2 regions of the Ureibacillus sp. FSL K6-3587 genome follow, and region 2 is predicted to be linked to the other one. Evidence: a T-box and tRNA genes for the amino acid it is inferred to sense, from the RefSeq annotation. Region 2 holds a T-box; the other holds one or more tRNA genes.

Region 1 (15,716 bases), 1.3 Mb from region 2:
ATAAAGTAGAAAAACGGATCACTACATCGTAATTAAGATTATCGCCTGTGATTCGAATATTATCAATAACCATTTCCTGATCTTCCATGAACTTCAATAAATCCTCGATATTTTCCTTTTTTGGAATGCGGGCTTTCAAGTAAAGTTCACGCATCCGGATGCGCTTTGGCCCAATTTTCATCAGGAACGGTGCAACCACTTTAATCCCGACAACAACGATTATTACCGTAGTTACCGCTTCTAAATAAAATCCTGCGCCAACAGCAATTCCAATTCCGGCTGCTCCCCAGATAATTGCCGCGGTTGTTAAACCGGTAATGCTGTCATTTCCTCTTCTTAATATCACACCAGCACCTAAAAAGCCGATACCGCTGACGATTTGGGCTGCGAGTCTAAGAGGGTCCATGGTGATGTTGATTTCATCCCGGGGAGGGGTGCTATATGCAGTATCAATCGAAATGATTGTTAATAAACAGCTGAAAGTGGAAATCACTAAACAGGTTTTTAATCCTACGGGCTTTTTCTTTAATTCTCTCTCGATTCCAATAATTAAACTTAATAGAGCGGCAATCGCCAATTTCAGAAGGTCTTCGTGCCGTATCACCATGCTTAAAGTATGCATTGTTCATTCCCCCTTTTTTATTGCACAGAATGGTGAACCATGTGAAAATAAAATAATGACAAAATGAATATCAGGAGAAAATTAAAATGGAAAAGCCACCTATCCACCCGTTTATCCCTATTATCATCGGTGTGATTTCAATATCATTTTCGGCGATTTTTGTTAAACTTGCAGAAGCCGAGTCGGGAGCAATCGCTTTTTACCGGATGCTTTTTTCTGTGTTGATCATCGCCCCGGCTTTTTTTAAAAATCATGTACATGAATTAAAAATGTTATATCAAAGAGACTGGTTGTTTTCAATCATTGCCGGCATTTTTTTGGCATTTCATTTCATTTTGTGGTTTGAATCATTGCGGTACACATCCGTTGCCAGTTCGACGGTTCTTGTTACGATGCAGCCGTTGTTTGCTTTTGCGGGAACCTATTTATTTTTCAAAGAGCGCCTCACCATGCAAGCCATTTTATCCGGAATTATCGCAATCTTGGGGAGCTTTTTAATCAGTTGGGGAGATTTTAATATCAGCGGCAGCGCCTTGTTTGGAGATCTGCTGGCACTTATTGCTTGCGTTTTGGTAACGGGATATTTTTTATTTGGACAAGAGGTAAGGAAAAGAATTTCTTTAATTACATATACGATGGTTGTGTACTCGATTAGTACAATATGTTTGTTTTTCTATGTATTATTGAAAGGGGAATCATTTGGACCATATCCTTTTTCGACATGGATTTGGTTTTTGCTCCTTGCAATTCTTCCGAATCTGTTGGGGCATTCATTATTTAACTGGTCCATCAAATGGGTCAGTGCCAATGTCATCTCAATCGCTATATTATTTGAACCTATAGGTGCGTCCATCTTGGCACTCTTTATTTTTGGAGAAAAATTGATTGCAACACAAATTATCGGTGGAATTATTGTTATTATTGGTATTATGTTGTTTGTGCTTGATATTAAGGCATTAAGAAATTTTTTCAGAAAAAGTAATTGACTTTTTCTGAAATCTAATTTACACTATAACATGTCCTTAACGGATATGAATTTTTTAATAACAGCTTAGAAAAAACTTGTTGACATCGAGAAATAAAAGTTTTATGATATAAAAGCTGTTTCAAAAATGAAAGTTTGATGAACCTTGAAAACTGAACACCGAAACGTTAATGTTATAAATTTTTCAATTCGTTGACCCTCGTTGACGGATTGGATACGGACAAAAGTTTGAGCTAATCAACTTTTCTTTTTATGGAGAGTTTGATCCTGGCTCAGGACGAACGCTGGCGGCGTGCCTAATACATGCAAGTCGAGCGAACCAATTAGAAAGCTTGCTTTTTAATTGGTTAGCGGCGGACGGGTGAGTAACACGTGGGTAACCTGCCCTATAGACCGGGATAACTCGCGGAAACGCGTGCTAATACCGGATAACACACCGAAGCGCATGCTTCGGGGTTGAAAGATGGTTCTGCTATCACTATAGGATGGGCCCGCGGCGCATTAGCTAGTTGGTGGGGTAACGGCCTACCAAGGCGACGATGCGTAGCCGACCTGAGAGGGTGATCGGCCACACTGGGACTGAGACACGGCCCAGACTCCTACGGGAGGCAGCAGTAGGGAATCTTCCACAATGGGCGAAAGCCTGATGGAGCAACGCCGCGTGAGCGAAGAAGGTCTTCGGATCGTAAAGCTCTGTTGTAAGGGAAGAACAAGCGCAGCAGTCACTGGCTGCGCCCTGACGGTACCTTACTAGAAAGCCACGGCTAACTACGTGCCAGCAGCCGCGGTAATACGTAGGTGGCAAGCGTTGTCCGGAATTATTGGGCGTAAAGCGCGCGCAGGCGGTCTCTTAAGTCTGATGTGAAAGCCCCCGGCTCAACCGGGGAGGGTCATTGGAAACTGGGAGACTTGAGTGCAGGAGAGGGAAGCGGAATTCCATGTGTAGCGGTGAAATGCGTAGAGATATGGAGGAACACCAGTGGCGAAGGCGGCTTCCTGGCCTGTAACTGACGCTGAGGCGCGAAAGCGTGGGGAGCAAACAGGATTAGATACCCTGGTAGTCCACGCCGTAAACGATGAGTGCTAGGTGTTAGGGGGTTTCCGCCCCTTAGTGCTGCAGCTAACGCATTAAGCACTCCGCCTGGGGAGTACGGTCGCAAGACTGAAACTCAAAGGAATTGACGGGGGCCCGCACAAGCGGTGGAGCATGTGGTTTAATTCGAAGCAACGCGAAGAACCTTACCAGGTCTTGACATCCCGCTGACCGCCATGGAGACATGGCCTTCCCTTCGGGGACAGCGGTGACAGGTGGTGCATGGTTGTCGTCAGCTCGTGTCGTGAGATGTTGGGTTAAGTCCCGCAACGAGCGCAACCCTTGTCCTTAGTTGCCATCATTCAGTTGGGCACTCTAAGGAGACTGCCGTACAAATACGGAGGAAGGTGGGGATGACGTCAAATCATCATGCCCCTTATGACCTGGGCTACACACGTGCTACAATGGGTGGTACAAAGGGCGGCAAACCCGCGAGGGGGAGCGAATCCCAAAAAGCCACTCTCAGTTCGGATTGCAGGCTGCAACTCGCCTGCATGAAGCCGGAATCGCTAGTAATCGCGGATCAGCATGCCGCGGTGAATACGTTCCCGGGCCTTGTACACACCGCCCGTCACACCACGAGAGTCTGTAACACCCGAAGTCGGTGAGGTAACCCTCCGGGAGCCAGCCGCCGAAGGTGGGACAGATGATTGGGGTGAAGTCGTAACAAGGTAGCCGTATCGGAAGGTGCGGCTGGATCACCTCCTTTCTAAGGATATAAACGGAAAACATTAACGTTTTGGGTTCAGTTTTGAAGGTTCATGCCTTCAATCAAGAGTTTTGTTCTTTGAAAACTGGATAAACGACATTGAAAGCAAGAAATTTACTGTAAGCTCTTAATTTTTAGGTTAAGTTAGTAAGGGCGCACGGTGGATGCCTTGGCACTAGGAGCCGATGAAGGACGGGACTAACACCGATATGCTTCGGGGAGCTGTAAGTAAGCTTTGATCCGGAGATTTCCGAATGGGGCAACCCACTGCTCGTAATGGAGCAGTATCTTAACGTGAATTCATAGCGTTAAGAGGGCACACCCAGGGAACTGAAACATCTAAGTACCTGGAGGAGAAGAAAGAAACATCGATTCCCTGAGTAGCGGCGAGCGAAACGGGAACAGCCCAAACCAAGAGGCTTGCCTCTTGGGGTTGTAGGACACTCTATACGGAGTTACAAAAGGATGGGTTAGACGAACCGTTCTGGAAAGGACGGCCGTAGAAGGTAACAGCCCTGTAGTCGAAAATCCATCCTCTCCAGAGTGGATCCTGAGTACGGCGGAACACGTGAAATTCCGTCGGAATCCGGGAGGACCATCTCCCAAGGCTAAATACTCCCTAGTGACCGATAGTGAACCAGTACCGTGAGGGAAAGGTGAAAAGCACCCCGGGAGGGGAGTGAAAGAGAACCTGAAACCGTGTGCCTACAAGTAGTCAGAGCCCGTTAACGGGTGATGGCGTGCCTTTTGTAGAATGAACCGGCGAGTTACGATTACGTGCAAGGTTAAGTCGAGGAGACGGAGCCGCAGCGAAAGCGAGTCTGAATAGGGCGAAAGAGTACGTGGTCGTAGACCCGAAACCAGGTGATCTACCCATGTCCAGGGTGAAGGTGAGGTAACACTCACTGGAGGCCCGAACCCACGCACGTTGAAAAGTGCGGGGATGAGGTGTGGGTAGCGGAGAAATTCCAATCGAACTTGGAGATAGCTGGTTCTCTCCGAAATAGCTTTAGGGCTAGCCTCGCGTAACGAATACTGGAGGTAGAGCACTGTTTGGACTAGGGGCCCACCTCGGGTTACCGAATTCAGACAAACTCCGAATGCCAGCTATTTAGACGCGGGAGTCAGACTACGAGTGATAAGATCCGTGGTCAAGAGGGAAACAGCCCAGACCACCAGCTAAGGTCCCAAAGTAACCGTTAAGTGGAAAAGGATGTGGCGTTGCTTAGACAACCAGGATGTTGGCTTAGAAGCAGCCATCATTTAAAGAGTGCGTAATAGCTCACTGGTCGAGTGACGCTGCGCCGAAAATGTATCGGGGCTAAACGGTTCACCGAAGCTGTGGATTCGTGCTTCGCACGAGTGGTAGGAGAGCGTTCTAAGTGCGCAGAAGTCAGACCGGAAGGACTGGTGGAGCGCTTAGAAGTGAGAATGCCGGTATGAGTAGCGAAAGATGGGTGAGAATCCCATCCACCGAATGACTAAGGTTTCCTGAGGAAGGCTCGTCCGCTCAGGGTTAGTCGGGACCTAAGCCGAGGCCGAAAGGCGTAGGCGATGGACAACAGGTTGATATTCCTGTACCACCTCCCCGCCGTTTGAGCAATGGGGGGACGCAGGAGGATAGGGAAAGCACGCCGTTGGTCGCGCGTGTCCAAGCCGCAAGGCGGGGAAGTAGGCAAATCCGCTTCCCGTAACGCCAAGCGGTGATGGGGAGCCTCTTTGGAGGCGAAGTTCCTGATTTCACACTGCCAAGAAAAGCCTCTAGCGAGGCGGGAGGTGCCCGTACCGCAAACCGACACAGGTAGTCGAGGAGAGAATCCTAAGGTGAGCGAGAGAACTCTCGTTAAGGAACTCGGCAAAATGACCCCGTAACTTCGGGAGAAGGGGTGCTCATTGGGGTGCAAGCCCCGATGAGCCGCAGTGAATAGGCCCAGGCGACTGTTTATCAAAAACACAGGTCTCTGCAAAACCGCAAGGTGACGTATAGGGGCTGACGCCTGCCCGGTGCTGGAAGGTTAAGAGGAGGAGTTAGCGCAAGCGAAGCTCCGAATTGAAGCCCCAGTAAACGGCGGCCGTAACTATAACGGTCCTAAGGTAGCGAAATTCCTTGTCGGGTAAGTTCCGACCCGCACGAAAGGCGTAACGATCTGGGCACTGTCTCAACGAGAGACTCGGTGAAATTATAGTACCTGTGAAGATGCAGGTTACCCGCGACAGGACGGAAAGACCCCGTGGAGCTTTACTGTAACCTGATATTGAATTTCGGTGCAACTTGTACAGGATAGGTAGGAGCCGTAGAAGGGGGAGCGCCAGCTTCCCTGGAGGCGCCCTTGGGATACTACCCTGGTTGTACTGAAATTCTAACCCGCAAGCCTGATCGGCTTGGGAGACAGTGTCAGGTGGACAGTTTGACTGGGGCGGTCGCCTCCCAAAAGGTAACGGAGGCGCCCAAAGGTTCCCTCAGAATGGTTGGAAATCATTCGCAGAGTGTAAAGGCATAAGGGAGCTTGACTGCGAGACCTACAAGTCGAGCAGGGTCGAAAGACGGGCTTAGTGATCCGGTGGTTCCGCATGGAAGGGCCATCGCTCAACGGATAAAAGCTACCCCGGGGATAACAGGCTTATCTCCCCCAAGAGTCCACATCGACGGGGAGGTTTGGCACCTCGATGTCGGCTCATCGCATCCTGGGGCTGTAGTCGGTCCCAAGGGTTGGGCTGTTCGCCCATTAAAGCGGTACGCGAGCTGGGTTCAGAACGTCGTGAGACAGTTCGGTCCCTATCCGTCGTGGGCGCAGGAAATTTGAGAGGAGCTGTCCTTAGTACGAGAGGACCGGGATGGACACACCGCTGGTGTACCAGTTGTCTTGCCAAAGGCACAGCTGGGTAGCTATGTGTGGACGGGATAAGTGCTGAAAGCATCTAAGCATGAAGCCCCCCTCAAGATGAGATTTCCCATTGCATAAGCAAGTAAGATCCCTCAAAGACGATGAGGTAGATAGGTCCGAGGTGGAAGCACGGTGACGTGTGGAGCTGACGGATACTAATCGATCGAGGACTTAACCAAAAGAAAAGCTTTCAATGCCGTTATCCAGTTTTGAGAGAACAAATGAAGGAGGATTAGCTCAGCTGGGAGAGCATCTGCCTTACAAGCAGAGGGTCGGCGGTTCGATCCCGTCATCCTCCACCATATATGCCGGTGTAGCTCAATTGGTAGAGCAACTGACTTGTAATCAGTGGGTTGAGGGTTCGATTCCTTTCGCCGGCACCATCATGAGCCATTAGCTCAGTGGTAGAGCATCTGACTTTTAATCAGAGGGTCGAAGGTTCGAGTCCTTCATGGCTCATCACATTATTATATTTGAATGGAACATTTGATTCAGCGGCTTATTTTTCGCGGAAGTAGTTCAGTGGTAGAACACCACCTTGCCAAGGTGGGGGTCGCGGGTTCGAACCCCGTCTTCCGCTCCAAAAAGCCGGGGTGGCGGAATAGGCAGACGCACAGGACTTAAAATCCTGCGGTAGGTGACTACCGTACCGGTTCGACTCCGGTCCTCGGCACCAACATGAAGATGAAGCGCCAGTAGCTCAATTGGATAGAGCGTCTGACTACGGATCAGAAGGTTGTGGGTTCGACTCCTGCCTGGCGCGCCATAAAAGAAAAGGGACCGGGAAGTAGCTCAGCTTGGTAGAGCACTTGGTTTGGGACCAAGGGGTCGCAGGTTCGAATCCTGTCTTCCCGACCATAGAAACGGGGCATTAGCTCAGCTGGGAGAGCGCCTGCTTTGCACGCAGGAGGTCAGCGGTTCGATCCCGCTATGCTCCACCATAACATATAAATCAATTGGCGGCGGTGTAGCTCAGCTGGCTAGAGCGTACGGTTCATACCCGTGAGGTCGGGGGTTCGATCCCCTCCACCGCCATCCCAAGGACCTTTAGCTCAGTTGGTTAGAGCAGACGGCTCATAACCGTCCGGTCGCAGGTTCGAGTCCTGCAAGGTCCACCAAAGGTTGAAAAGGAAACATGGAGGAATACCCAAGTCTGGCTGAAGGGGTCGGTCTTGAAAACCGAGAGGCGGGTCAAACCGCGCGGGGGTTCGAATCCCTCTTCCTCCACCATTAATATATAAAATTATCGCGGGGTAGAGCAGTCTGGTAGCTCGTCGGGCTCATAACCCGGAGGCCGCAGGTTCAAATCCTGCCCCCGCAACCAAACGGTTCCGTGGTGTAGTGGTTAACATGCCTGCCTGTCACGCAGGAGATCGCGGGTTCGAGTCCCGTCGGAACCGCCATATAAAGTGGTTCAGTAGCTCAGTCGGTAGAGCAAAGGACTGAAAATCCTTGTGTCGGCGGTTCGATTCCGTCCTGAACCACCATTTATATGCGGGTGTAGTTTAATGGTAAAACCTCAGCCTTCCAAGCTGATGTCGTGGGTTCGATTCCCATCACCCGCTCCAAACGAGGGCCTATAGCTCAGCTGGTTAGAGCGCACGCCTGATAAGCGTGAGGTCGATGGTTCAAGTCCATTTAGGCCCACCATAATATTCCGAAGTAGCTCAGTGGTAGAGCAATCGGCTGTTAACCGATTGGTCGTAGGTTCGAATCCTACCTTCGGAGCCATGACGGAGAAGTACTCAAGAGGCTGAAGAGGCGCCCCTGCTAAGGGTGTAGGTCGGGGTAACCCGGCGCGAGGGTTCAAATCCCTCCTTCTCCGCCATTCATACATGGCCCCTTGGTCAAGTGGTTAAGACACCGCCCTTTCACGGCGGTAACACGGGTTCGAATCCCGTAGGGGTCATAAAATTTTAATTAAAAAATAAAAAAATATATTGAAAACCTTAGCGTTTATGATAAAATAATTCTTGTCTTTGAAATAATAAGTCTAGTGACGATGGCAAAGAGGATACACCCGTTCCCATACCGAACACGGAAGTTAAGCTCTTTAGCGCCGATGGTAGTTGGGGGCTTCCCCCTGCGAGAGTAGGACGTCGCTAGGCTTAAATGGAGGATTAGCTCAGCTGGGAGAGCATCTGCCTTACAAGCAGAGGGTCGGCGGTTCGATCCCGTCATCCTCCACCATATATGCCGGCGTAGCTCAATTGGTAGAGCAACTGACTTGTAATCAGTGGGTTGAGGGTTCGATTCCTTTCGCCGGCACCATCGTGAGCCATTAGCTCAGTGGTAGAGCATCTGACTTTTAATCAGAGGGTCGAAGGTTCGAGTCCTTCATGGCTCACCATTTATTATGCGGGTGTGGCGGAACTGGCAGACGCACTAGACTTAGGATCTAGCGCCTTACGGCGTGGGGGTTCGACTCCCTTCACCCGCACCATATTTACATCATGCGGAAGTAGTTCAGTGGTAGAACACCACCTTGCCAAGGTGGGGGTCGCGGGTTCGAACCCCGTCTTCCGCTCCAAAAAGCCGGGGTGGCGGAATAGGCAGACGCACAGGACTTAAAATCCTGCGGTAGGTGACTACCGTACCGGTTCGACTCCGGTCCTCGGCACCAACATGAAGATGAAGCGCCAGTAGCTCAATTGGATAGAGCGTCTGACTACGGATCAGAAGGTTGTGGGTTCGACTCCTGCCTGGCGCGCCATAAAAGAAAAGGGACCGGGAAGTAGCTCAGCTTGGTAGAGCACTTGGTTTGGGACCAAGGGGTCGCAGGTTCGAATCCTGTCTTCCCGACCATAGAAACGGGGCATTAGCTCAGCTGGGAGAGCGCCTGCTTTGCACGCAGGAGGTCAGCGGTTCGATCCCGCTATGCTCCACCATAACATATAAATCAATTGGCGGCGGTGTAGCTCAGCTGGCTAGAGCGTACGGTTCATACCCGTGAGGTCGGGGGTTCGATCCCCTCCACCGCCATCCCAAGGACCTTTAGCTCAGTTGGTTAGAGCAGACGGCTCATAACCGTCCGGTCGCAGGTTCGAGTCCTGCAAGGTCCACCAAAGGTTGAAAAGGAAACATGGAGGAATACCCAAGTCTGGCTGAAGGGGTCGGTCTTGAAAACCGAGAGGCGGGTCAAACCGCGCGGGGGTTCGAATCCCTCTTCCTCCACCATTAATATATAAAATTATCGCGGGGTAGAGCAGTCTGGTAGCTCGTCGGGCTCATAACCCGGAGGCCGCAGGTTCAAATCCTGCCCCCGCAACCAAACGGTTCCGTGGTGTAGTGGTTAACATGCCTGCCTGTCACGCAGGAGATCGCGGGTTCGAGTCCCGTCGGAACCGCCATATAAAGTGGTTCAGTAGCTCAGTCGGTAGAGCAAAGGACTGAAAATCCTTGTGTCGGCGGTTCGATTCCGTCCTGAACCACCATTTATATGCGGGTGTAGTTTAATGGTAAAACCTCAGCCTTCCAAGCTGATGTCGTGGGTTCGATTCCCATCACCCGCTCCAAACGAGGGCCTATAGCTCAGCTGGTTAGAGCGCACGCCTGATAAGCATGAGGTCGATGGTTCAAGTCCATTTAGGCCCACCATAATATTCCGAAGTAGCTCAGTGGTAGAGCAATCGGCTGTTAACCGATTGGTCGTAGGTTCGAATCCTACCTTCGGAGCCATGACGGAGAAGTACTCAAGAGGCTGAAGAGGCGCCCCTGCTAAGGGTGTAGGTCGGGGTAACCCGGCGCGAGGGTTCAAATCCCTCCTTCTCCGCCATTCATACATGGCCCCTTGGTCAAGTGGTTAAGACACCGCCCTTTCACGGCGGTAACACGGGTTCGAATCCCGTAGGGGTCATAAAGCCCGGGACAACATTGGATTGTCCCGGGCTTTTATTGTAAAAAAGAAAACCCCCTGCTAGGCAGGGGGTTCCGTATAGCTTATAGCGAGGTATTAAAAAAGATCCCACTTGATGCTAAAATAAATTTTGGTTCGCCAACCAAATTTTAGTATCAAGGAGGGACCTATTATGTCTTCTGACATAAATAGTTTAGCACATACTAAATGGAATTGTAAGTATCACATTGTATTTGCGCCAAAATATAGAAGACAGATAATCTATGGAAAGATAAAGAGGTCCTTTGTCAAATAGTGTTGGTGAAAAAATTTTGTGACTTTCCTGGTATATGCAACCGCACAACTTAGAGGAACTTCGATTCCTCTAAGCTTTTTTCATTGTCATTAAATTTTGGGTGATCAGAATCCGAGTTTTAAAATGTCGGAAACAGCGATAGCCGAAAGAAATACGTTTTATCACCTTAATTTTGTTATTAATCCCTTCTAAAATACCGTTGTTATAATCGTATTTCATTGTATTCTCCACGTAATTTATGTATTTGTTTATGGTCTTGATGGCGGTTCTCATATAGCTGGAAACGCTGTTCCACTTATTCTTCAAGGTTTTTTTCAAGTGCTCAAAGTCTTTTGTTTTGATGTAATGTCGAACGTATTGGTATAACTCATAGGACTCCTTTAATTCAGAATCTAGGTTCATGATGTAGTGTAGAATATCCACCTCACACATGAGTTTTTTAAAGCAGCGATGATATGTATAGTTTTTATAATCGAGTTTTGTTTGATCTTTCAGAAGGAGTTTCCAGTATTTTTTCAACTTATTGTAATTCTTTTTATCCCGCTTCATGACGTTGATGCGGGTTTTATTTAAAGCTCTGCTAAATAGTTGGAGGATATGGAATTTGTCGATGATGATTTTCGCTTTAGGGAACACTTCGTGAATTAAGGAAATATAAGGACTATACATGTCGATGACAATCGTTTTTACCGCGTTTCTCGCCTTCTTGGAATACCGCAAGAAATACTCTTTGAGGACATGCAATCTCCGATCCTCTACGATATCCACAATCTCTCCCGTTTCAGCGTTGCAGAAAATAAAGGACATCGCTCCAGCTGCAGATTTAACGGATTTAAACTCGTCAAAACACAAATGCTTTGGAAGGTAATGAACATTCGGTTGATAGTAGCTATAAAAGCTATCAATGACACGACTGACAGTGGCATGAGAAACATGATGTTTCAAGGCAATATCTTTTTCGGAGATTTTATCTTTGGCGTCTAAAGCAATCGATACTTTGGTATGGTTGGAAATACAACAGTTTTTAGCCACAATGTCGGTTTGTAAAGTAAAAGTGGAATGGCAATGTTTACAGTAATAGCGTTGTTTACGGAGCTTCAAATACGTAGGATAACCGAAAACACTCGGCATTTTGATAAGGGTCGTTTTAAATCCGTGTTTAATGATTTGATCATCAAAGACATGGCCACAGGCATCACAAGCTTTAGGTTGATACGTTAACGTGCCATGAAAGACTTTCGCTTTTACGTGTTTGATTGTTTCGATAGAACAAAAATTTTCATCATCGAAGATGATATTTTTGTCTTTTATATTGAGTAGATTTCGTATAGAATGTTGGTGAGACATGTGACACAACTCCTTTGGGAAATGTGGTTTGGCGATTACATTTTACCAGAGTTTGTCACATGTCTCATTTTTTTGCGTAAAAAATTGGTGTTGGTTGTATCCACCAACACCAAATATTATAGAGCCGATAAAGAAAGATATAGGACAAATATTAAGACAACTATGTGAAAGAAAAGGTGTAGAAATTATTGAAGCTACCGCATGTAAAGACCACATACATATGTTGGTTAGTATTCCACCGAAATTAAGTGTTTCATCATTCGTGGGATATTTAAAAGGAAAAAGTAGTTTAATGATATTCGATCGACATGCCCATTTAAAATATCGATATGGAAACAGAAAATTTTGGTGTAGAGGATTTTATGTGGATACGGTAGGCAGAAATAAAAAGGTAATAGAAGAATATATTCGAAATCAAATACAAGATGATATCATTGCGGATCAACTCAGTATGGAAGAATTTATTGATCCATTTACAGGTGAAGAGATAAAAAGAAAATCGAGGAAAAAATAAAAGAGACCCTTTAAGGGTCAGCTGGAAAAGTAGTGCGGTTGGCGAACCATTCGATGCCCCTTTAGGGGTTGGCCAGTAATAAAGGCTTCTAGCCGCAGAACAAACCACCCGTTCACACGGGTGGTTTTGATTGTGACTATGAACTTCGTAGTGGAACTTTTGGTGAAATGCTATATACTATAATGACAGTAATTATTTTGGGGAGTAGAGAATTGAATGAAAATAATAGACTTACATTGTGATGTATTAACAAAATTAGCCCAATTTGAGAATGCCAATTTCCGCAATGATTCCAGAATCTATTCAAATTATGAAAGACTCAGAGAAGGCAATGTAAAAGTCCAAGTATTTGCCATTTTTATTCATCCAAGCATACCGAAAGAACAAAAATTCCAAGAAGTAATGCGCCAAATTGAGGCTTTCCATAAATTCGTTTTAAAAGAGCCGGGAATGGTTCATATTACAAATTGGAAACAAATTGATGATCTTGAAGATGGTCAAATTGGAGCCGTGTTAAGTTTAGAAGGCTGTGATGCCATCGATGATGATATGGAAAAGCTGAGAGTCATTTTAGACGCAGGGGTCAAAATTGTTGGATTGACGTGGAATTATGAAAATAAAGTAGGTTATGGGGCATCCGAAGATTCGACAAAAGGAATAAAACCTTTTGGGAAAAAAGTGATTGAACTGTTAAATGATCGGGATATTATCATTGATGTGGCCCATTTGAACGAAAGAGGATTTTATGATTTAATGCCGCTTGCCAAATATGTGATTGCCAGCCATTGCAACTCCCGGACACTTTGCGACCATCCGAGAAATTTAACGGATGAGCAGGTGAAAATGCTCGTTGAAAAAGGCGGGCGTATCCACGTTGTTTTCTATCCTCCGTTGATTGAGAAGGAAAAGGAAACAACAACGATCGAAAAATTAGTGGAGCATATAAAATATTTGTCAAATTTGGTTGGCGTGGAACATATCGGTTTTGGTTCCGACTTTGATGGCATGGATCCGTTATCCGTGAGCAATTTATCAAATGCTTCCGAATTTCCAAATATCATTAAAACTTTAAGAAATGAATTTACAAAAGAAGAAGTAAAACTATTTTCAGAAGATGGATTTTTAAATTATGTTAAGAAATTGGCATAAAGATTTGTCAATACAGGATGTTTTCCGTTTTACGTTGCCGAGAGTCTCCCTCCGGCAATTTTTTTGTTTAGGGGAATGAAAGAAACCTTTGGAGGAAAGATAAAAGTATTATAATTAATACATAAAAAATGATATGATAAAATAGATATTGCTTGTTCGGAAAGGCAATTAAAAAGTAGGAATAGAGAAGCAGAAAGTAAGATTCTGCTATTTTTATGGAAAAGAAATCGCTTTTTACGGAGGTTTTTTTCATGCAGCATAAGTGGTTAAAAACCACTGAAGTTGAAGTGGCATCAAACAAATTGTCTTTTTATATTGAAACGATTGAAGTGAATCAATTGTCTCCGTTGGCATTTTTTGCGGCGGGAGAAAAGAAATATAAAGGGGAAAGATTTTTTTGGCAAAATCGGGAGAAAACATTGACGATTGTAGGCCTTGGACAAGCAATCGCCTTTGAGAATAGATCAGGTCATCAGAGATTTGACGAGATCGAATATCAATGGAAAGAATTGACGAAAAATATTGTGATGGAAGAACAGGAGCCTCAACCAATACTGTTTGGCGGCTTTACCTTCGATCCTGAAAATAAGGAAAGCGGTGAATGGGACGGGTTCCCTCAAAGCTACTTTACGGTAGCCACTTTCCAGTTAATTAAACAGCATGAGAAAACATATGTCAGCATTCATTTGATTACGGATCAGCAAGATTCATCCAATCTTTTTGATGAATTGAGGGAAGAGCGGGATCGGTTGATTCATGCTGCCCAAGTGAAAGAATTGAAGACATATGATAAGCCGGAAATATTATCGGTTCATGAACGGAATAAAGAGGATTATTTTCAAGCCGTTGAAAGCGTTACGAATTTGATTCGCAATCAAGAAGCGGATAAAGTGGTCATTGCCCGTTCATTGGAATTGGAGTTTAAAGATTCCGTCTCCTCTCCCCAAGCCATTTATCAAATCATGAATGAGCAGCCGGAAAGTTTTTTGTTTGGCCTTGAACGCAAGAATCTGTTGTTTTTTGGCGCAACTCCGGAACGTTTAGTGAAAGTGGAAAATCAATATGCTTATTCTGCTTGTGTTGCCGGCTCCATCAGAAGGGGAACGACGGCAAAAGAAGATAAATGGTTGGGCGAACAATTGTTGAGTGATTCCAAAAATTTAATCGAGCATCAATATGTAGTCGATATGATTGAAAGCACCTTTAAGAAGCTTTGCGCCCAATATAAAGTGCCAAAGCGGCCAAAATTATTGAAAATCCGGGATATCCAACATTTATATACGCCTGTGGAAGGGAAATTATACCAAGATGCATCGATTTTGCAATTGGTGAAACATTTGCATCCGACACCTGCTTTGGGCGGGGCTCCAAGAAGCAAAGCGCTCCAGATGATCCGGGAATTTGAAAAAATGAACCGCGGCTTATACGCAGGGCCAATCGGATGGATGGATGCTGACGGAAATGGAGAATTTGTCGTTGCCATCCGATCCGCAGCGTTGATTGACAATAAAGCTTATTTATATGCAGGTGGCGGTATTGTCGCCGATTCCAATCCGATGACGGAATATGAAGAAACATTAGTGAAGTTTCGTCCGATGTTAAGGGCTCTAGGAGGGCAATTCAATGAGTGAACGTAAGATTTTGACCGACTATGTGTATCAAATTGTCGCTTCCCTTGTACAAAATGGGGTGGAAGATGCGGTGATCAGCCCTGGTTCACGTTCAACGCCGCTAGCCTATGCTTTTGCATCAACGAAAGAAATGAATGTTTACCGTCAAGTGGATGAACGATCCGCAGCGTTTTTCGCCTTGGGACTGGCAAAATCAAAAGCGAAACCGGTTGTATTGCTCTGTACTTCAGGCACTGCAGCCGCAAATTACTTCCCTGCCATCGTGGAAGCGAAATATGCCCGGGTTCCGCTCATTGTCATTACCGCCGATCGCCCCCATGAACTGCGGGAAGTCGGTGCTCCACAAGCGATTAATCAACTTGATTTATATGGCAAGCATGTCAAATGGTTTGCTGAATTCCCGATCCCTGATGATCATAGCCAAACATTGCCGTTTATCGAGCGGCATGTCACACGGGCTGTAGGGATTGCAAACACCCATCCGTTCGGTCCGGTACATATGAATGTTCCATTCCGGGAGCCGTTGCTCATCGATTTCCGGGACGAATTGCCGAAAAGCACGTTTTCCGCCCGTTACAATAGTTCCGTCACACCAAGCACGGAAGCGATGAATGCGCTATCATCGATCAT
Region 2 (15,716 bases):
TAGTTGCAGTTAACAGTGAAAATCGGGAAATTACGGATGAAGATTTGGAAAGAGTGTTTGAATCTGCCCAAGTGATGTCGATACCACCGGAGCGGGAATTGGTCAATTTGATTCCGAAACAGTTTATCGTGGATAATCTGGATGAAATCAAAGATCCCCGTGGAATGATTGGTATCCGACTGGAAATGGATGCTACGATGATTACCACATCTCGCACACTATTGCACAATGTTTTAAGATGCGTTGAACGGGCAGGTCTTGATATAAAAGAAATATATTTGCAACCATTGGCAGCAGGATATTTTGCATTGACGGAAGACGAAAAAAACCAAGGTACTGCATTTATTGATATAGGCGGGGGTTCAACCACGATTGCCGTATTTGAAGATGGCTTGTTAACTCATACAGGAGTCGTTCCGGTCGGTGGCGACCATATTACAAAAGATTTATCCATCATATTAAAAACTCCAACTGAACAAGCCGAAAAAATAAAGAGAGAGTATGGACATGCTTTTTATGAGGATGCTTCTGAAGATGAAGTGTTTGAAGTGCCGGTTGTTGGCACAGATGTAACAGAAGAGTACAGCCAAAAGTTTATTGCGGAAATTATCGGTTCACGTTTAGAAGAATTGTTTGAACTTGTTTTGGATGAATTAGCCCGTTTAGGAGTCAGAGACTTACCAGGTGGAATCGTACTTTCAGGTGGTGTCGCTTCATTGGAAGGGATTGCGCAACTTGCCCGTCAAGTGATGCAAACCCGTGTAAGAATATATATACCTGATTTTATAGGTGTCCGGGATCCATCATATACAACCGCTGTTGGCTTAATTTGTTACGCGCATATGGAAGATGAATTCTTCGGAAGAAGCCCAGTTTCGAAAGCACCTGTTTATCAAGCGGTAGGTTCAGTTACTACTCCTCCTAAAAAACAATCTCATGCATCTGAAAAAGCTGATAACGAAAATAAAACAAGCGTCTTTGACAAAGCCAAACGACTATTTGACAAATTTTTCGAATAATGAAAAGAAAAAATCAAAATCTTAGACTAGTGTGGTAGGAGGAGAAAGAATGTTAGAATTTGATACGAATATTGACCAACTAGCCAAAATCAAAGTAATTGGTGTTGGCGGTGGTGGAAATAATGCTGTTAACCGAATGATTGAACATGGCGTTCAAGGTGTTGAATTTATTGCTGTAAATACAGATGCTCAAGCTTTAAATCTCTCAAAAGCGGAAATAAAATTGCAGATTGGTAGTAAACTGACTCGTGGATTAGGTGCAGGGGCAAATCCTGAAATTGGAAAAAAGGCTGCTGAAGAAAGCAGAGAACAGATTGAAGAAGTTGTACGTGGAGCCGATATGGTGTTTGTCACTGCAGGCATGGGTGGAGGAACTGGAACAGGTGCCGCACCAATCATTTCACAAATCGCAAAGGATATGGGAGCTTTAACTGTTGGGGTTGTGACAAGGCCATTTTCTTTTGAAGGAAAGAAGAGACAAACACAGGCGATCAGTGGAATTGCTGCGATGAAAGAAGCGGTGGATACATTGATCGTCATTCCGAACGATAAACTGTTGCAGATCGTTGATAAAAGCACTCCAATGCTTGAAGCTTTCCGCGAAGCTGACAACGTATTGCGCCAAGGTGTACAGGGGATTTCCGACTTGATTGCCACACCAGGTCTTATCAACCTGGATTTCGCTGATGTGAAAACCATCATGTCAAACAAAGGTTCAGCACTGATGGGGATCGGTATCGCTTCCGGTGAAAACCGTGCAACAGAGGCTGCGAAAAAAGCGATTTCCAGTCCGCTTCTTGAAACGTCCATTGATGGTGCGAAAGGGGTCATCATGAACATCACCGGCGGTACAAACTTGAGCCTGTTTGAAGTTCAGGAGGCTGCGGATATTGTTGCTTCCGCTTCTGATGAAGAAGTGAATATGATTTTCGGTTCAGTCATTAACGAAAACTTGAATGATGAAATTATCGTAACCGTAATCGCAACTGGCTTCGATGATGCCGCACCTCAGGCAGCCCAAAGTGCAAGAACGTCCATCAATGCGCGCAGCACGCAAGCAAACGCTGGACAAACCCAGCAATCTCCTGTGCGCGAACGAAATATCGAGCCGCAGCAACAACAGGAATATTACCGCAACCAACAAGAAGATCTATTAGACATTCCGACATTCTTAAGAAACCGTCGCCACCGAAATCAATAAAAGCAGTGAAGGAAATATTGTTACAAAAAAACGAAAAAATCGACATTTCTTTTAACGGAGCTTTTCGGTATTCTGATTCAAATTATGAATGAACTATCCGGTAAAGATGAAAATCTTTCCGGATAGTTCTTTTTTTATGCATAATTTCCCGTTCCATGCAATATTTTGTCAATAAAAACTCCGGATTAGCTCCGACGTTTTGACATTTTCTACATGAGGGTAGTGTTAATCTATCAATAGGAGGACGCTAAAATGATTGGAGAATTGCTCGTACTATACAATACGTTATTTAATTACTTCCTATTAAAGTTTACGAAGGAAATAACGGGATTGTATGTAAAAAAACGAAGGTTGTTGTTCAGTGCATTCATTAGCGGACTCGTGTCATCAATTCTCTATCAATCTTTTATAGGGGCTCTTGCAAGTTTTGTTCTTCTAATTGGACTCGCTTTCTCCTTTCGGATTCAAACCTTGCTGAAACAGGGCACAGTGCTGCTTGTGGCCACCTTTTTTCTGGGAGGGCTTTTGACCAGTTTATTGCCCTTCCTGCTCAGGCAATCCGATCTCATTTTTTTTATCTTTTGTTTAAGTATCGCTGTTCTCAGTTTAACTTTTATTCATTCGAAATGGAGAAATATGACAAAGGAGAGGTTGCAGCAATCATTCGTTGTTGATTGCGAATTGGAGCTCTTCCAAAAATCGTATTCGTTGAAAGGATTCATTGATACGGGAAATGAATGTGTGGAGCCGATCAGCGGCAAACCGGTTCATTTCTTATCGTATCAGGCGGTGGAAGAGAAACTGCCGAAAGAGTTAAAAGAGGGATTGCTTTCGTGGGACGAAAAGAATCCTTATCAACTAACAATGTTTCCTGACTTTATGTACCCTAAAATCAGAATTTTGAAGTTGTCAACGGTACAAAAAGAAACGTCAACCGCTCTTGCCTTTCGCTTTGAACGTCTGATTCTTTACGGAAACATAAAGAAGGAAATATTGGAAGAATATGTGGTATTTACCCGACACGATGCCCGGTTTCCGCAGAATGCACAAATGATACTCCACGTTTTAGCGTTGAACTAATTCATAAAGGGGGAGAATGGTTGTTTGAAAGACTAAAAGAGCTTCTTTTGAAAATATTCAGTAAGTTTCGTACTAAAAAAACATACTATATAGGAGGTCATGATTCATTGCCAGTACCATTGTCCAGAGAAGAAGAAATGTCTGTAATTGAAGCATTTATGAATGGTGATATGAAAGCGCGTGATACATTGATTGAAAGAAACTTGCGTCTTGTTGTTTATATTGCGAGACGTTTCGATAACACCGGCACGCCAATTGAGGATTTGATCAGCATCGGCTCTATCGGATTAATCAAAGCCATCGAAACATACAATAAAGAAAAAAATATCAAACTTGCCACATATGCTTCCCGATGCATCGAAAATGAGATTTTGATGCACTTGCGAAAGACAAGTCGTATGAAAGGCGAAGTCTCTTTAGATGAACCATTGAACTCGGATCCTGATGGGAATGAACTCCTATTATCAGATATTTTAGGCACGGATGAAGAAATTATTATGAATGATGTTGAAAAGAAAATTGAGCGTGCATCGATGTTTGAAGCGATCAACGGATTAAGCGAACGGGAAAGATATATTATGGAATGCCGGTTCGGTCTCAACGGCAAAAAGGAAATGACGCAGAAAGAAGTGGCGGATCACTTGGGAATATCCCAATCCTATATTTCCCGATTAGAAAAGAAAATTATATCTGAGTTGAGAGAATCCTTGAACCAACCAATCTCATAAGGAATTGGTTGAAATTGGACGCTCAACGCACGCATATTCTTTTCCTTTTCGGACAAACTTAAAAAACAATCCAAGAGATAAAAGTCTGGAGGAAAAGAAGATGGTGCGTACAAAAGTCGAGCTTTGCGGTGTTGATACTGCTTCTTTGCCGGTATTAAAACATGAAGAAATGAGAGAGTTGTTTGTCCGTCTAAAAAATGGTGATACATCCGTAAGAGAACAATTGGTGATCTGCAATCTGCGGCTCGTGTTGAGCATTGTAGGCAGATTCTCTTATCGGGGAGAACAAGCGGATGACTTGTTCCAAGTTGGATGTATCGGATTATTGAAAGCCATCGACCATTTCGATTTAAAACATAATGTACGATTTTCGACATATGCTGTACCGATGATAATTGGAGAAATACGCAGACATTTAAGGGACCATCATGCCCTTCGCGTATCAAGATCCTTGAGAGATATTGCTTATAAAGCGATGCAGGCAAAAGAAAAATTCATTTCAGAAAATTTATATGAACCATCCATTGAACAAATTGCCGAAATGATTGATATGAAAAAAGAAGACGTGCTCTATGCTTTGGATGCGATTCAAGATCCTCTTTCCCTTCAGGAGCCGATTTATTCTGACGGCGGAGACGCTGTCTACATCATGGACCAATTGAGGGATGAAGATGTGTCGGAAGATCAATGGGTTGCATATGTAAGCGTAAAGGAAAGTATTCAAAAGTTGGATGAACGCCAACAATTGATTCTGGCAAAGCGGTTTTACTATGGCGAAACACAAACAGAAATCGCAAAATCCCTCGGAATATCACAAGCCCAAATTTCTAGACTTGAAAAAAATGCCATTGAGACAATGCAAAAAGACTATAAATATGGATAATGTTTTGTTCCGTCTAATCCAACGCACTTTTCACAAGTGCGTTTTTATTTTTAAAAGAGGAAGAACTGCAAGAGGTCAAATAAGGTTGTGAAACATAAAATAGAATTGAATTCATTGTCTTTGACACTTTTTTAATTAAACGTATACATTTTCCGATTGGTTTAGCTGTCTTTTTATGGGTGAATGATTAGAGAAATTGTGAAATTTTATGATTGTTCTCATGAATTGATCAGATTTAGTGATAACTGAGAATATAGTCTGGTTGAAAGGAGATTCCCTTGAAGTTTTCAGAAGTGCAGCAAAAAGAGATCATTGAGGCGGGAAGCGGACGGTTTATCGGGTACATTATCGATGCTGAAGTATGCGAACAAACGGGCATGATCACAGCTTTTCTTGTAGCGGAACCAAAAAAACTATTCAACTTTTTCCAAGGAGAAGAGGCAATCCAAAAAGTGCTGATCAGTGATATTTTAGTGATTGGGAAAGATGTCATTTTAGTTAAAGGTATTTCTTAATGCCGCTATTTCATTGAAAAATCGAGAGTTGATTGATAAAATGAAAGAAACTATTGTTGTAAAGAAAAGATGGGATTCAATATGGCTAGCATTCGGGAAAACTTGGAAATCATACAGCAAAGAATAGAAGACGCAAAAACAAGGGCACATCGAAAAGATAATCATATTCAAATAATCGCAGTAACAAAACAAGTTTCGGTTGAACGAACAAAAGAAGCATTGGAAGCCGGCATCATCCATCTCGGAGAAAATCGTCCGGAAGGGTTGCTCGCAAAAAAAGAAGCGATTCAAGATCAAGCCATCTGGCATTATATTGGCACTTTGCAATCAAGAAAAGTAAAAAAAGTCATCAATGAAATCGATTATTTGCACTCTTTGGACCGTATGAGCTTGGCGGAAGAAATTGAGAAGCGGGCTGTAAACCCGGTAAAATGTTTTGTTCAAGTCAATGTATCCGGCGAAGAATCCAAACATGGTTTAAGCAAGGAAGAAGTGATACCATTTATTCAATCTTTGGAAAAGTTCAGCAAGATTCAGGTTGTCGGTTTAATGACGATGGCGCCAAATACGGATGACAAAGAAGTGATTCGGAAAGTCTTTCGTGGATTGAAAGAATTACAACAAGAGATTGCAAATTTAAATTTGCCCTACGCACCTTGTCAAGAATTATCGATGGGTATGTCCAACGATTACGAGATTGCGATTGAAGAAGGGGCCACATTTATTCGGATCGGAACAGCTCTTGTTGGATAGGAGGTTGGAAAGATGGGCATGTTCAGCAAAATAAAAAATTTCTTTTACTTGGAAGAAGAAGAAGAGCAAGTTCAACCATCAATGAATGAACCGGTCGCATTGCCGCAAGAGACTGTAACAAGAAAAACAACGAAAAAAATCGTCAATAGCCATGGCGAAGAAAAAACGTTGAATGTCATCAACATTCAATCGGCCAATGCTTTGAAAAATGCCAAAGTCGTCATTGTTGAACCAAGAGTGTATGCAGAAGCGCAGGACATCTCTGAACATTTGAAAAATAAACGTGCCATCATCGTCAATCTTCAGCGGATTGACCGTGAAGCAGGATTGCGAATTATTGATTTTTTGAGCGGAACCGTCTATGCTTTAGGTGGAGATATTCAACGTATCGGTGATAACATCTTCCTATGCACACCGGACAACGTGGAAGTGCAAGGCGAAATATCCGGATACTTTTATGACGATATATGAAAATAGTGAGGTAATAAAGAATCTATGGACATAACAGATATTATATCTTTTGCTTTCAGAATTTATACGCTAATGTTGATTATTTACATTTTAATGTCATGGATACCTGCATCCAGGGATACAGCTTTGGGACAATTTTTGGAAAAATTGTGCGAACCTTATTTGGGATTTTTCCGTAAATTCATTCCTCCAATTGGAATGATCGATTTTTCTCCGATTATCGCTTTAATTGTGCTGACATTTATCGAGCAGGGAATTTATAATTTGTTGCATATGCTATTTTATTAAATGGATGCGGCTCAATGGGGAGTCACATCCATTTTATATAATGTTCCGATTTTACTTGAATATTCATGTGCCGGTTGTAAGAAAAAGTACTGAGAGAGTTGACGCCATGCAAAATATTATGCAACATTTTCGCAAAGATGAGCATCCTTTTATTGAAAGGGTCATCGAGTGGAAAAAAGAAGTGGAAGATCGCTACGCCCCTAAATTGACCGCTTTTTTGGATCCACGGGAACTTCATATTGTTCAGTCCATTGTGGGCAATCATGACGGACTATCCGTTTATGGCGAAGGAATGTTTCAGGAAGCGGAGAGGAAAAGGGTTTATATCGCTCCTTCTTATTTTATTCCGACAATGGAAGATTACGACATTACCGTTTTACAGTTGACCTTTCCATCCAAGTTTGTCCAATTGAAGCATCCGGATGTGTTAGGTGCATTGCTTTCCCTTGGAATTGACCGGAAACACTTCGGTGATATCCGTATTGACGAGGAAACGATCCAGTTTGCCTGTACATCGGAAATCGCCTCGTATGTAAAAACAAACTTAAAAAAAGTGGGAAAAATTCATGTCCGGATCCAAGAACTTGAAAACATGGATCAACTGATTCCTCCGCAAGGGGAATGGAAGGAGCAACGGCTGACGGTATCTTCCATGAGACTGGATGCGGTTTTATCAAGCAGTTTTAATCTTTCGAGGCAAAAATCCCAAAACTTGATTCGGGGAAGCAAAGTAAAAGTGAACTTTGCCCTTTGCGAAGAAACGGCTTTTGAACTGCAAGAGGGCGATTTGGTCTCCTGCCGGGGATATGGACGTTTCAAAATTGATGGAATCGAAGGGCGAACGAAGAAGGAGAAGATCCGATTAGTCATCAGTCAAATCGAGAGAAAGTGAATTGTATAAAAAAATTTACTGTCAAGAACAACATTGATGGGTATAATAGGAATATGCCTATATTTTTGATTAAAGGAGTGCGAAACGATGCCACTATCACCTCTTGATATACATAATAAAGAATTTACGAGGTCTTTCCGAGGCTATGCGGAAGACGAGGTCAATGAATTTTTGGACCAGATTATTAAAGATTATGAGCTCTTGCTCCGGGAGAAAAAAGAGCTGGAAGATAAAGTGAAACAAATGACGGAACAAATGGAACACTTCAATACGATGGAAGAAACGCTCCAAAAATCCATTGTCGTTGCACAAGAGGCTGCGGAAGAAGTGCGCAGAAATGCCCAGCAAGAGGCAAAGCTCATCATTAAGGAAGCGGAAAAAAATGCGGACCGCATTGTGAATGAAGCGTTGGCCAAAGCGCGCAAAATTACGATTGAAATCGACGCTTTGAAAAAACAGTCCAAAGTATTCCGCAACCGTTTCAAAATGTTGGTGGAAGCCCAATTGGACTTGCTGAATTCCGATGATTGGGATCATTTAATGGAGTATGATGTGGGCCTTACGGAAATACAAGAGCAATTCAAGCAGGATGACGATGAAGAATATTATAGAAAAAGTGCGACTGAGCAGGAAAAATTGTAACAATTTTCTTACTACTTGACTGACTCCCATGATTTTCATATACTGATACACAGAAATTTAATACAAGCGGCTGACAGGTGTTGAAGGAGAGAGTATTTTTTGCTGGCGGTCATATAGCGATTCGAGGACGGTGGAAGCTCGAACAAGCGGCAAAAAAGAAAATCACTCCCGAGCCAAATCACTGAAAGGAAAGTAAGTGATTTCGTCCACACGACGTTACAGTGTCATGAGGCAGCGTCGGAGCTTTTCCTTTTTCTGCGTTGTGAACAAGGGTGGTACCACGGGTAATCGTTTCTCGTCCCTAAGGGATAGAGAAACTTTTTTTATTTTGGGGGAAATTCTTTTTTGCCTATTCCTTTATGCAGTTAAAAAAGGATTTTAAAAGGGTGTCAAAATTTTAGAAGGAGGAAATTCAATGGTAGAGTACAAAGATACGTTATTAATGCCGAAAACCGATTTTCCGATGAGAGGAAATCTGCCGGTCAACGAACCAAAAATCCAAGCAAAATGGGCGGAAATGGATATTAACAAGCTGGTGTTGGAGCGTACGAAAGGCCGTCCGGAATTCGTATTGCATGATGGCCCTCCATATGCCAACGGAGATATTCATATCGGCCACGCATTGAATAAAATCATCAAAGATATGATCAACCGCCACCGTTCCATGACAGGATACCATGTTCCTTATATTCCTGGTTGGGATACCCACGGACTTCCGATCGAGCATGCTTTGACGAAAAAAGGCGTGAACCGCAAAGAAATGTCGGTTGCCGAATTCCGCAAACTTTGCGAAGAATATGCCTACGAACAAATCGAAAATCAAAAGGCCCAATTCAAGCGTTTAGGCGTACGTGGTGATTGGGAAAATCCTTACATTACATTAAAACCTGAATTCGAAGCCCGCCAAATTGAAGTGTTCGGCCGCATGGCGGAGAAAGGGTACATTTACAAAGGGTTGAAACCTGTTTACTGGTCTCCTTCTTCCGAGTCTGCATTGGCGGAAGCGGAAATTGAATATAAAGATGTGAAATCACCTTCCATTTACGTGAGCTTTGAAATCAAAGACGCAAAAGGTGTTGTTCCTGAAAATGCAAAATTCATCATCTGGACAACTACCCCTTGGACAATTCCGGCCAACTTAGGAATTTCCGTCAACCCTGAATTTACTTATGCCGTTGTGAAAGTGGATGGCAACTTATATATCATTGCAAAAGAATTGATTGAAAATGTTTCAAAAGAAATTGGATGGGAACAAGTTGAAATCGTTCAAGAAGTGAAAGGCCAACAATTGGAATACATTGTGGCGAAACATCCATTCTATGACCGCGATTCTTTAGTCATGGTAGGGGAACACGTCACATTGGATGCAGGTACCGGATGCGTTCACACAGCGCCCGGCCACGGGGAAGACGACTATATCGTAGGGAAAAAATACGGTTTGGATGTATTGAGCCCAATCGATGACCGGGGCTGCTATACAAATGAAGCCCCAGGATTTGAAGGCATGTTCTATGATGATGCCAATAAAGTGGTGACTGAAAAATTAAAAGAGGTCGGAGCTTTATTAAAATTAAATTTCTTTACGCACTCCTATCCACATGACTGGCGTACGAAAAAACCGGTGATTTTCCGTGCAACGCCGCAATGGTTCTGTTCAATCGAGCCGTTCCGTGATCAGTTATTGGAAGCGATTGAAAATACGACATTTACTCCTAGCTGGGGTAAAATCCGCCTTTACAACATGATCCGTGACCGCGGAGACTGGTGCATTTCCCGTCAACGGGCTTGGGGTGTGCCAATTCCGGTATTCTATGCTGAAAATGGCGAGGAGATTATTACGCCGGAAACGATTGCTCATGTGGCCAATTTATTCCGTGAACACGGTTCCAATATCTGGTTTGAAAGAGAAGCGAAAGATTTATTGCCTGAAGGTTTCACGCATCCAGGAAGCCCGAATGGAAAATTCACGAAAGAAAAAGACATTATGGACGTTTGGTTCGACTCCGGTTCCACTCATCAAGGCGTGCTTGTGGAACGGGGCATGAAATATCCTGCCGACCTTTATTTGGAAGGTTCCGACCAATATCGTGGATGGTTCAACTCATCTTTGATTACATCGGTTGCCATCAACGGCTTTGCACCATATAAAGGCATTCTGTCCCACGGCTTCGTTCTTGATGGCGAAGGACGTAAAATGAGTAAATCTCTTGGAAATGTCATTGTTCCTGAACAAGTAATGAAACAGTATGGTGCGGACATTCTCCGTTTGTGGGTGGCTTCTGTGGACTATACAGGCGATGTGCGCATTTCGGTGGATTTATTGAAACAAATTTCCGAAGTATACCGTAAAATCCGGAATACGCTTCGTTATTTACACGGAAATTTATTTGATTTTGATCCGAAAAAAGACCGTGTACCATATGAAAACTTACGAGAAGTGGATCAATATATGTACATGCGCTTGCAGGAAGTATTGAAACAAGTGCGCGCCGCTTATGACCGGTATGACTTCTCTGCGGTTTACCATTCCATCAACAACTTCGTTTCTGTTGAATTGTCTGCATTCTATTTGGATGTGGCAAAAGACGTCGTTTATATCGAAGCGCCAAACAATCCAGACCGCCGCGCAATGCAAACGGTGATGTACGATTGCTTGCTCACATTGTTGAAAATCTTGACACCGATCCTTCCGCATACAACGGATGAATTGTGGTCTTATTTAAATGAGGAAGAGCCGTCTGTACAATTGACAGACTTCCCGGAAGTGGATGAACGCAGCAACTTTAAAGAACTCAAAGAAAAATGGAGTAAAGTGATGGACATCCGCGATGAAGTGCTTAAAGCCCTTGAAGAAGCGCGTAATGAAAAAGTCATCGGTAAACCATTGGATGCCAAAGTGGTGGTTTATACAGATGATGAAGAAGTATTGTCATTATTGAATGATGAAAAAGTCGATTTCAAACAAATTTCCCTTGTATCTCAATTTGTGGTTGCCGGAAGCAGAAAAGATGCCCCTGAAAATGCGATTGCATTAGAAAAAACATCCATCGCTGTAGAAAAAGCGGATGGGGAAAAATGCGAGCGCTGCTGGTCTTACTCTGAAACGGTCGGCCAAAACGAAAAACATCCGACATTATGTTCCCGCTGCGCTGAAATTGTGATCAATCATTACGAATAATGTTCTTGCCGCCCTTGAATTTGCGATTGCAATTCAAGGGCGTTTTTTTTTTTTTGATCAGTTGGAATTGGCAAGAAAACAAAGTAATAACAAATAAGGGATGCATCGTAAGCCCGAATTCAAATGACGCATTGAAAAACTTAAAACAGGGATTAAAAAAGCGTACCTATTAGTACGCATGACAAATAGCCCTACAATCTTGAATTTTTTCAGATTGAGGGCTATTTTGCTATTGCACATGATTCACGTATATTTTTAGACCAAGGCAAGTAGCGATCGATTATTTCTGGTTGCTGATGGATTGGGAGGTTTGGGAGTTCTGTCAATACTTTGACCAAGTATTGATAGAAATCAATTCCATTAGCTTTTGTCGTTTCAGCTAAACTCAAACAAACGGCATTGGCATCAGCTCCCAATTCACTCACAGAGAAAAGCCAGTTCTTCCGACCAATCACACTCGGACGAATCGCATTTTCTGCTGGGTTATTGTCAATCGCAATTCGACCGTCATATAGAAATGCTTTTAGACCTTCGGCATGTTTCAAGGTATAGTTTGCCGCTTCCGCAAGGGCACTTTTGCCGTAAAAAGGAGATTCATCTACCCATTGTAAGAATTCTTCCACAATCGGTTTGGAATATTTTTTTCGTGCTTTTCGACGTTTGCTTGGTGAAAGTTTCTTAAACTTTCGTTCCAATTCGTAGAGTCGATTACAATATTCTACACCTTTTTCGGCGTTTTTACTGTTGGCTTTTAGCCATTTTCTACGCACATGTGCCCAACAATTGGCGAATGTGACGTTAGGTAAACCAGCGTATGCAGAATATCCGTCACAAATGATGGTTCCCTTGAACTTTTCCACGAAGTCTTTTAAAACTTCCCGACTTCGCGATAACGCACTATGAAACATGACGATGGTCGGCCCTTGAGAAGCAACGCTTCGGAATACCCAGTTATAAGCATTAGACTGAGCCGACTTTCCATCCGAACGGTTGAGTATTTGAGCGTATGTTTCATCAATATGAAGAATTGATTTTTTCATAAGGAGCTCTTTCATACGATGGTAGATTGGATGAAGCCAATCCTCCGCGATTCGAATCACCCAGTTCGATAAATTTTTATCGTTTGTAAGGAGACCATAATGGTTCCATTCCTTTACCTGGCGATATAAAGGTAAATATTGAACAAACTTATCGTAGATGATTTTTGCCAAGACCGTTGGTCCAGCAATACTTCGTTGAATCGCTGGTTGTGGTGCTTTGCCTCGTTTGATTTGTGAATTTTTGCTGAGATCTTTTTTACAATTCCTGCACTCATAAGCGTGTTCGATATGTCGAACACGCTTCACAATAGCCGGTATAAATTTTGCTTCCTCACGAACAATCGTGCTGCCGATCTCTGTCATCTGAGATTGACAACACTCGCATTGTAAGTTTTCAGGGTGATGATGAATTTCTTCAATTTCTAAACCATCCACGAAGAAATCGTTTCGTTTCTTTTTATGTATTTTACGAACAACTGTATAGGTAACAGTGTCCGTGCTTTGTTCTTCTGTGTGCTCAGGTTCGTTAAAAAAAGAGTCATCATCAAATAAAGAACATTGTCCATCTGGAGCTTGGTACTTTGATTTTTCTGATTTTGAGCCATAAAGAAGCTTTGTTAAATAGCGAACTTGTTGTGACAACGATTCAATTTGTTTCAACAGTTCTTCATTTCTCTTATTGGATTGCGCGAGTTGTTCTTCTAATAATTGAATTAATTTTTCATTCGAATCATTGCTCACATCATTCACCACATTTCCGTCCAAATTCAATAATGTCTTGATTATATCACTAGTAATCATTGGTTAAAAGACACCTTTTTTAGATTTTTGTATGGCTTTCGGTTGATGAATTGTGAGTCCTTCAAGTAACCAACGAAGTTGTTGTTGCGTGAGCCGACGAACTTCATTTTTATTTCGTGGCCATTGGAGTTTGCCATTATCCAATCGTTTATAAAGCATAGCGAAGCCATCTCCATCAAAGTATAAACATTTATAACGATCTTTCCTTCGACCGCAAAACAAGAAGATTGCCTCGCTGTATGGATCGAGTTCGAATGAATCCTGAATTAGCGTTGCTAGACCGTCGATTCCTTTTCGCATATCTGTATGACCGCAAATGATATAGATATTTTTGCATTTTGTAAAATCATGAATCATTTCGATTCAACTCCCTGATAACCGCTTGAAGTAATTGAGGTTTGACACCGGGGTAGAAGGAGATTTTACACTGATTGGATTGAATGACGCATATTGGTCTGAGTGGACCACGACTTGCTGGGGATGGAGTTGGATCAGATTTGGACTCTAATTTTACAGGCACGATATTGAGTTTTTCCGTTGTCAAAAAAAGAACACCTCCTCTGTAATTGTTACTTTCATCTTACAGGGAGGTGTCATTGATTTATAGGCGTTGTTTGATTTCGGGCTTACGATGCATCTGCACTAAAGGGGTTCTCAACCGCACCAAAGGCATGTCCATCTGCACCAAAGGAGCTCTCATCCACACCAAAGGGGAATCCATCTACACTAAAGGGATTCTCAACCGCACCAAAGGGATATTCATCTGCACTAAAGGGTTCTCATCAAACAAAAAACCCTATCTTCTGCAAAGAACAGGATATGCATCCCATGACCCTTACATAAGAAAGAGAAGATTTTCTGTATTAATTGAAGGAATATGTTAGAATAATGGAGATATATAGGCAAACGGGGGAAAGAATGTGTTTAAATACTACAGTTTAGCACTTTTCGTCATTATAATGGATCAGCTTACAAAATGGTTTATCGTAAAAAATATGGAAGTAGGGGATCGAATCGCAATTTGGGATCCTTGGCTTGGCATCTTAAGCCACCGGAACCGGGGGGCTGCCTGGGGAATGCTCCAAGGGCAAATGTGGATCTTTTATCTGGTTACACTCATTGTGGTGATTGCGGTAATTTATTATTTTCATAAAGAAGGGAAAAATAAGCCATTGCTAGGCATCAGCTTAATGATTTTATTGGGCGGGGCGATTGGCAACTTTATTGATCGGGTTTTCCGCGGAGAAGTTGTTGATTTTATTGATGTGTTCATTCCGATCATCAATTATGATTTTCCAATTTTTAATGTTGCCGATGCAGCGTTGACGATTTCAGTCATCATGCTAATCATTGCATTGTTTAAGGAAGATCAAAACGGAAAGAAAAAGGTGGAACAATGACAGTAACAATCACGATTGAAGCAGCATACGCAGGAGAACGGCTTGATAAAGCGTTATCTACAATTCAAGGGGAATGGTCCCGGACACAAATTTCCAACTGGATTGAAGATGGCCTTGTAACGGTAAATGGCAAGGAAGTAAAGGCCAAATATAAAGTCAAAGAAGGGGACGTTGTCGAAGTCGAAGTTCCTGAACCGGAAGAACTGGAAGTCATCCCTGAAAATATAGACTTGGATATTGTGTATGAGGATTCGGATGTCATAGTGGTGAACAAGCCAAAGGGAATGGTGGTTCACCCTGCTCCAGGGCATATGACAGGGACATTGGTGAATGGATTGATGTATCATTGCAAAGATTTATCCGGAATTAATGGCATCCTTCGCCCGGGAATTGTTCACCGCATCGATAAAGATACTTCAGGATTGTTGATGGTTGCCAAAAATGACATGGCCCATAACGGTCTTGTCGAACAGTTGATGAATAAAACGGTGAAAAGAAAATATACCGCATTAGTTCATGGACATATTCCCCATAATAAGGGGACCATTGATGCACCAATCGGCCGGGATCCGAAAGATCGCCAAAAACAGACGGTGGTAGATAATGGAAAAGAAGCCATTACCCACTTCGAAGTAATTGAACGGATCGGCGGTAAATATACGCTGGTGGAGTGCCGATTGGAAACAGGCCGCACCCACCAAATTCGCGTTCATATGAAATATATCGGTTATCCTTTGGTGGGAGACCCGAAATATGGTCCGAAGAAAACCATCGATTTTGGCGGACAGGCATTGCATGCGGGGGTTTTGGGATTTGTTCATCCCA

What was found. A T-box is a leader RNA that pairs with one kind of tRNA and senses whether it is charged. The one in region 2 lies ahead of ileS (isoleucine--tRNA ligase), so its partner is inferred to be a tRNA-Ile.
Region 1: it has a tRNA-Ile gene. The T-box ahead of ileS (isoleucine--tRNA ligase) is inferred to sense a tRNA for this amino acid. The anticodon was not compared.

The regions. Positions count from the first base shown of each region.
Region 1 covers NZ_CP151969.1:2,299,475-2,315,190, forward strand. Annotated here, with positions in the region: gene NSS77_RS11325 (MgtC/SapB family protein) at 1-622, opposite strand, end outside; gene NSS77_RS11330 (DMT family transporter) at 709-1,608, shown strand; rRNA gene NSS77_RS11335 (16S ribosomal RNA) at 1,857-3,409, shown strand; rRNA gene NSS77_RS11340 (23S ribosomal RNA) at 3,547-6,473, shown strand; tRNA gene NSS77_RS11345 (tRNA-Val) at 6,521-6,596, shown strand; tRNA gene NSS77_RS11350 (tRNA-Thr) at 6,602-6,677, shown strand; tRNA gene NSS77_RS11355 (tRNA-Lys) at 6,682-6,753, shown strand; tRNA gene NSS77_RS11360 (tRNA-Gly) at 6,803-6,877, shown strand; tRNA gene NSS77_RS11365 (tRNA-Leu) at 6,882-6,970, shown strand; tRNA gene NSS77_RS11370 (tRNA-Arg) at 6,984-7,060, shown strand; tRNA gene NSS77_RS11375 (tRNA-Pro) at 7,076-7,152, shown strand; tRNA gene NSS77_RS11380 (tRNA-Ala) at 7,160-7,235, shown strand; tRNA gene NSS77_RS11385 (tRNA-Met) at 7,256-7,329, shown strand; tRNA gene NSS77_RS11390 (tRNA-Ile) at 7,336-7,412, shown strand; tRNA gene NSS77_RS11395 (tRNA-Ser) at 7,432-7,524, shown strand; tRNA gene NSS77_RS11400 (tRNA-Met) at 7,542-7,618, shown strand; tRNA gene NSS77_RS11405 (tRNA-Asp) at 7,622-7,697, shown strand; tRNA gene NSS77_RS11410 (tRNA-Phe) at 7,706-7,781, shown strand; tRNA gene NSS77_RS11415 (tRNA-Gly) at 7,789-7,862, shown strand; tRNA gene NSS77_RS11420 (tRNA-Ile) at 7,868-7,944, shown strand; tRNA gene NSS77_RS11425 (tRNA-Asn) at 7,951-8,025, shown strand; tRNA gene NSS77_RS11430 (tRNA-Ser) at 8,030-8,122, shown strand; tRNA gene NSS77_RS11435 (tRNA-Glu) at 8,132-8,203, shown strand; rRNA gene rrf (5S ribosomal RNA) at 8,287-8,402, shown strand; tRNA gene NSS77_RS11445 (tRNA-Val) at 8,409-8,484, shown strand; tRNA gene NSS77_RS11450 (tRNA-Thr) at 8,490-8,565, shown strand; tRNA gene NSS77_RS11455 (tRNA-Lys) at 8,570-8,644, shown strand; tRNA gene NSS77_RS11460 (tRNA-Leu) at 8,653-8,737, shown strand; tRNA gene NSS77_RS11465 (tRNA-Gly) at 8,750-8,824, shown strand; tRNA gene NSS77_RS11470 (tRNA-Leu) at 8,829-8,917, shown strand; tRNA gene NSS77_RS11475 (tRNA-Arg) at 8,931-9,007, shown strand; tRNA gene NSS77_RS11480 (tRNA-Pro) at 9,023-9,099, shown strand; tRNA gene NSS77_RS11485 (tRNA-Ala) at 9,107-9,182, shown strand; tRNA gene NSS77_RS11490 (tRNA-Met) at 9,203-9,276, shown strand; tRNA gene NSS77_RS11495 (tRNA-Ile) at 9,283-9,359, shown strand; tRNA gene NSS77_RS11500 (tRNA-Ser) at 9,379-9,471, shown strand; tRNA gene NSS77_RS11505 (tRNA-Met) at 9,489-9,565, shown strand; tRNA gene NSS77_RS11510 (tRNA-Asp) at 9,569-9,644, shown strand; tRNA gene NSS77_RS11515 (tRNA-Phe) at 9,653-9,728, shown strand; tRNA gene NSS77_RS11520 (tRNA-Gly) at 9,736-9,809, shown strand; tRNA gene NSS77_RS11525 (tRNA-Ile) at 9,815-9,891, shown strand; tRNA gene NSS77_RS11530 (tRNA-Asn) at 9,898-9,972, shown strand; tRNA gene NSS77_RS11535 (tRNA-Ser) at 9,977-10,069, shown strand; tRNA gene NSS77_RS11540 (tRNA-Glu) at 10,079-10,150, shown strand; partial or broken gene NSS77_RS11545 (transposase) at 10,323-10,430, shown strand; gene NSS77_RS11550 (ISL3 family transposase) at 10,515-11,792, opposite strand; partial or broken gene tnpA (IS200/IS605 family transposase) at 11,920-12,306, shown strand; gene NSS77_RS11560 (dipeptidase) at 12,523-13,455, shown strand; gene NSS77_RS11565 (isochorismate synthase) at 13,707-15,086, shown strand; gene menD (2-succinyl-5-enolpyruvyl-6-hydroxy-3-cyclohexene-1-carboxylic-acid synthase) at 15,079-15,716, shown strand, end outside.
Region 2 covers NZ_CP151969.1:143,423-159,138, reverse strand. Annotated here, with positions in the region: gene ftsA (cell division protein FtsA) at 1-1,019, shown strand, start outside; gene ftsZ (cell division protein FtsZ) at 1,069-2,220, shown strand; gene NSS77_RS00780 (sigma-E processing peptidase SpoIIGA) at 2,473-3,300, shown strand; gene sigE (RNA polymerase sporulation sigma factor SigE) at 3,321-4,028, shown strand; gene sigG (RNA polymerase sporulation sigma factor SigG) at 4,129-4,911, shown strand; gene NSS77_RS00765 (YlmC/YmxH family sporulation protein) at 5,190-5,426, shown strand; gene NSS77_RS00760 (YggS family pyridoxal phosphate-dependent enzyme) at 5,508-6,179, shown strand; gene NSS77_RS00755 (cell division protein SepF) at 6,192-6,650, shown strand; gene NSS77_RS00750 (YggT family protein) at 6,675-6,938, shown strand; gene NSS77_RS00745 (YlmH/Sll1252 family protein) at 7,045-7,830, shown strand; gene NSS77_RS00740 (DivIVA domain-containing protein) at 7,918-8,472, shown strand; T-box leader at 8,544-8,778, shown strand; gene ileS (isoleucine--tRNA ligase) at 8,888-11,650, shown strand; gene NSS77_RS00730 (IS66 family transposase) at 11,872-13,491, opposite strand; gene tnpB (IS66 family insertion sequence element accessory protein TnpB) at 13,495-13,848, opposite strand; gene lspA (signal peptidase II) at 14,412-14,891, shown strand; gene NSS77_RS00715 (RluA family pseudouridine synthase) at 14,888-15,716, shown strand, end outside.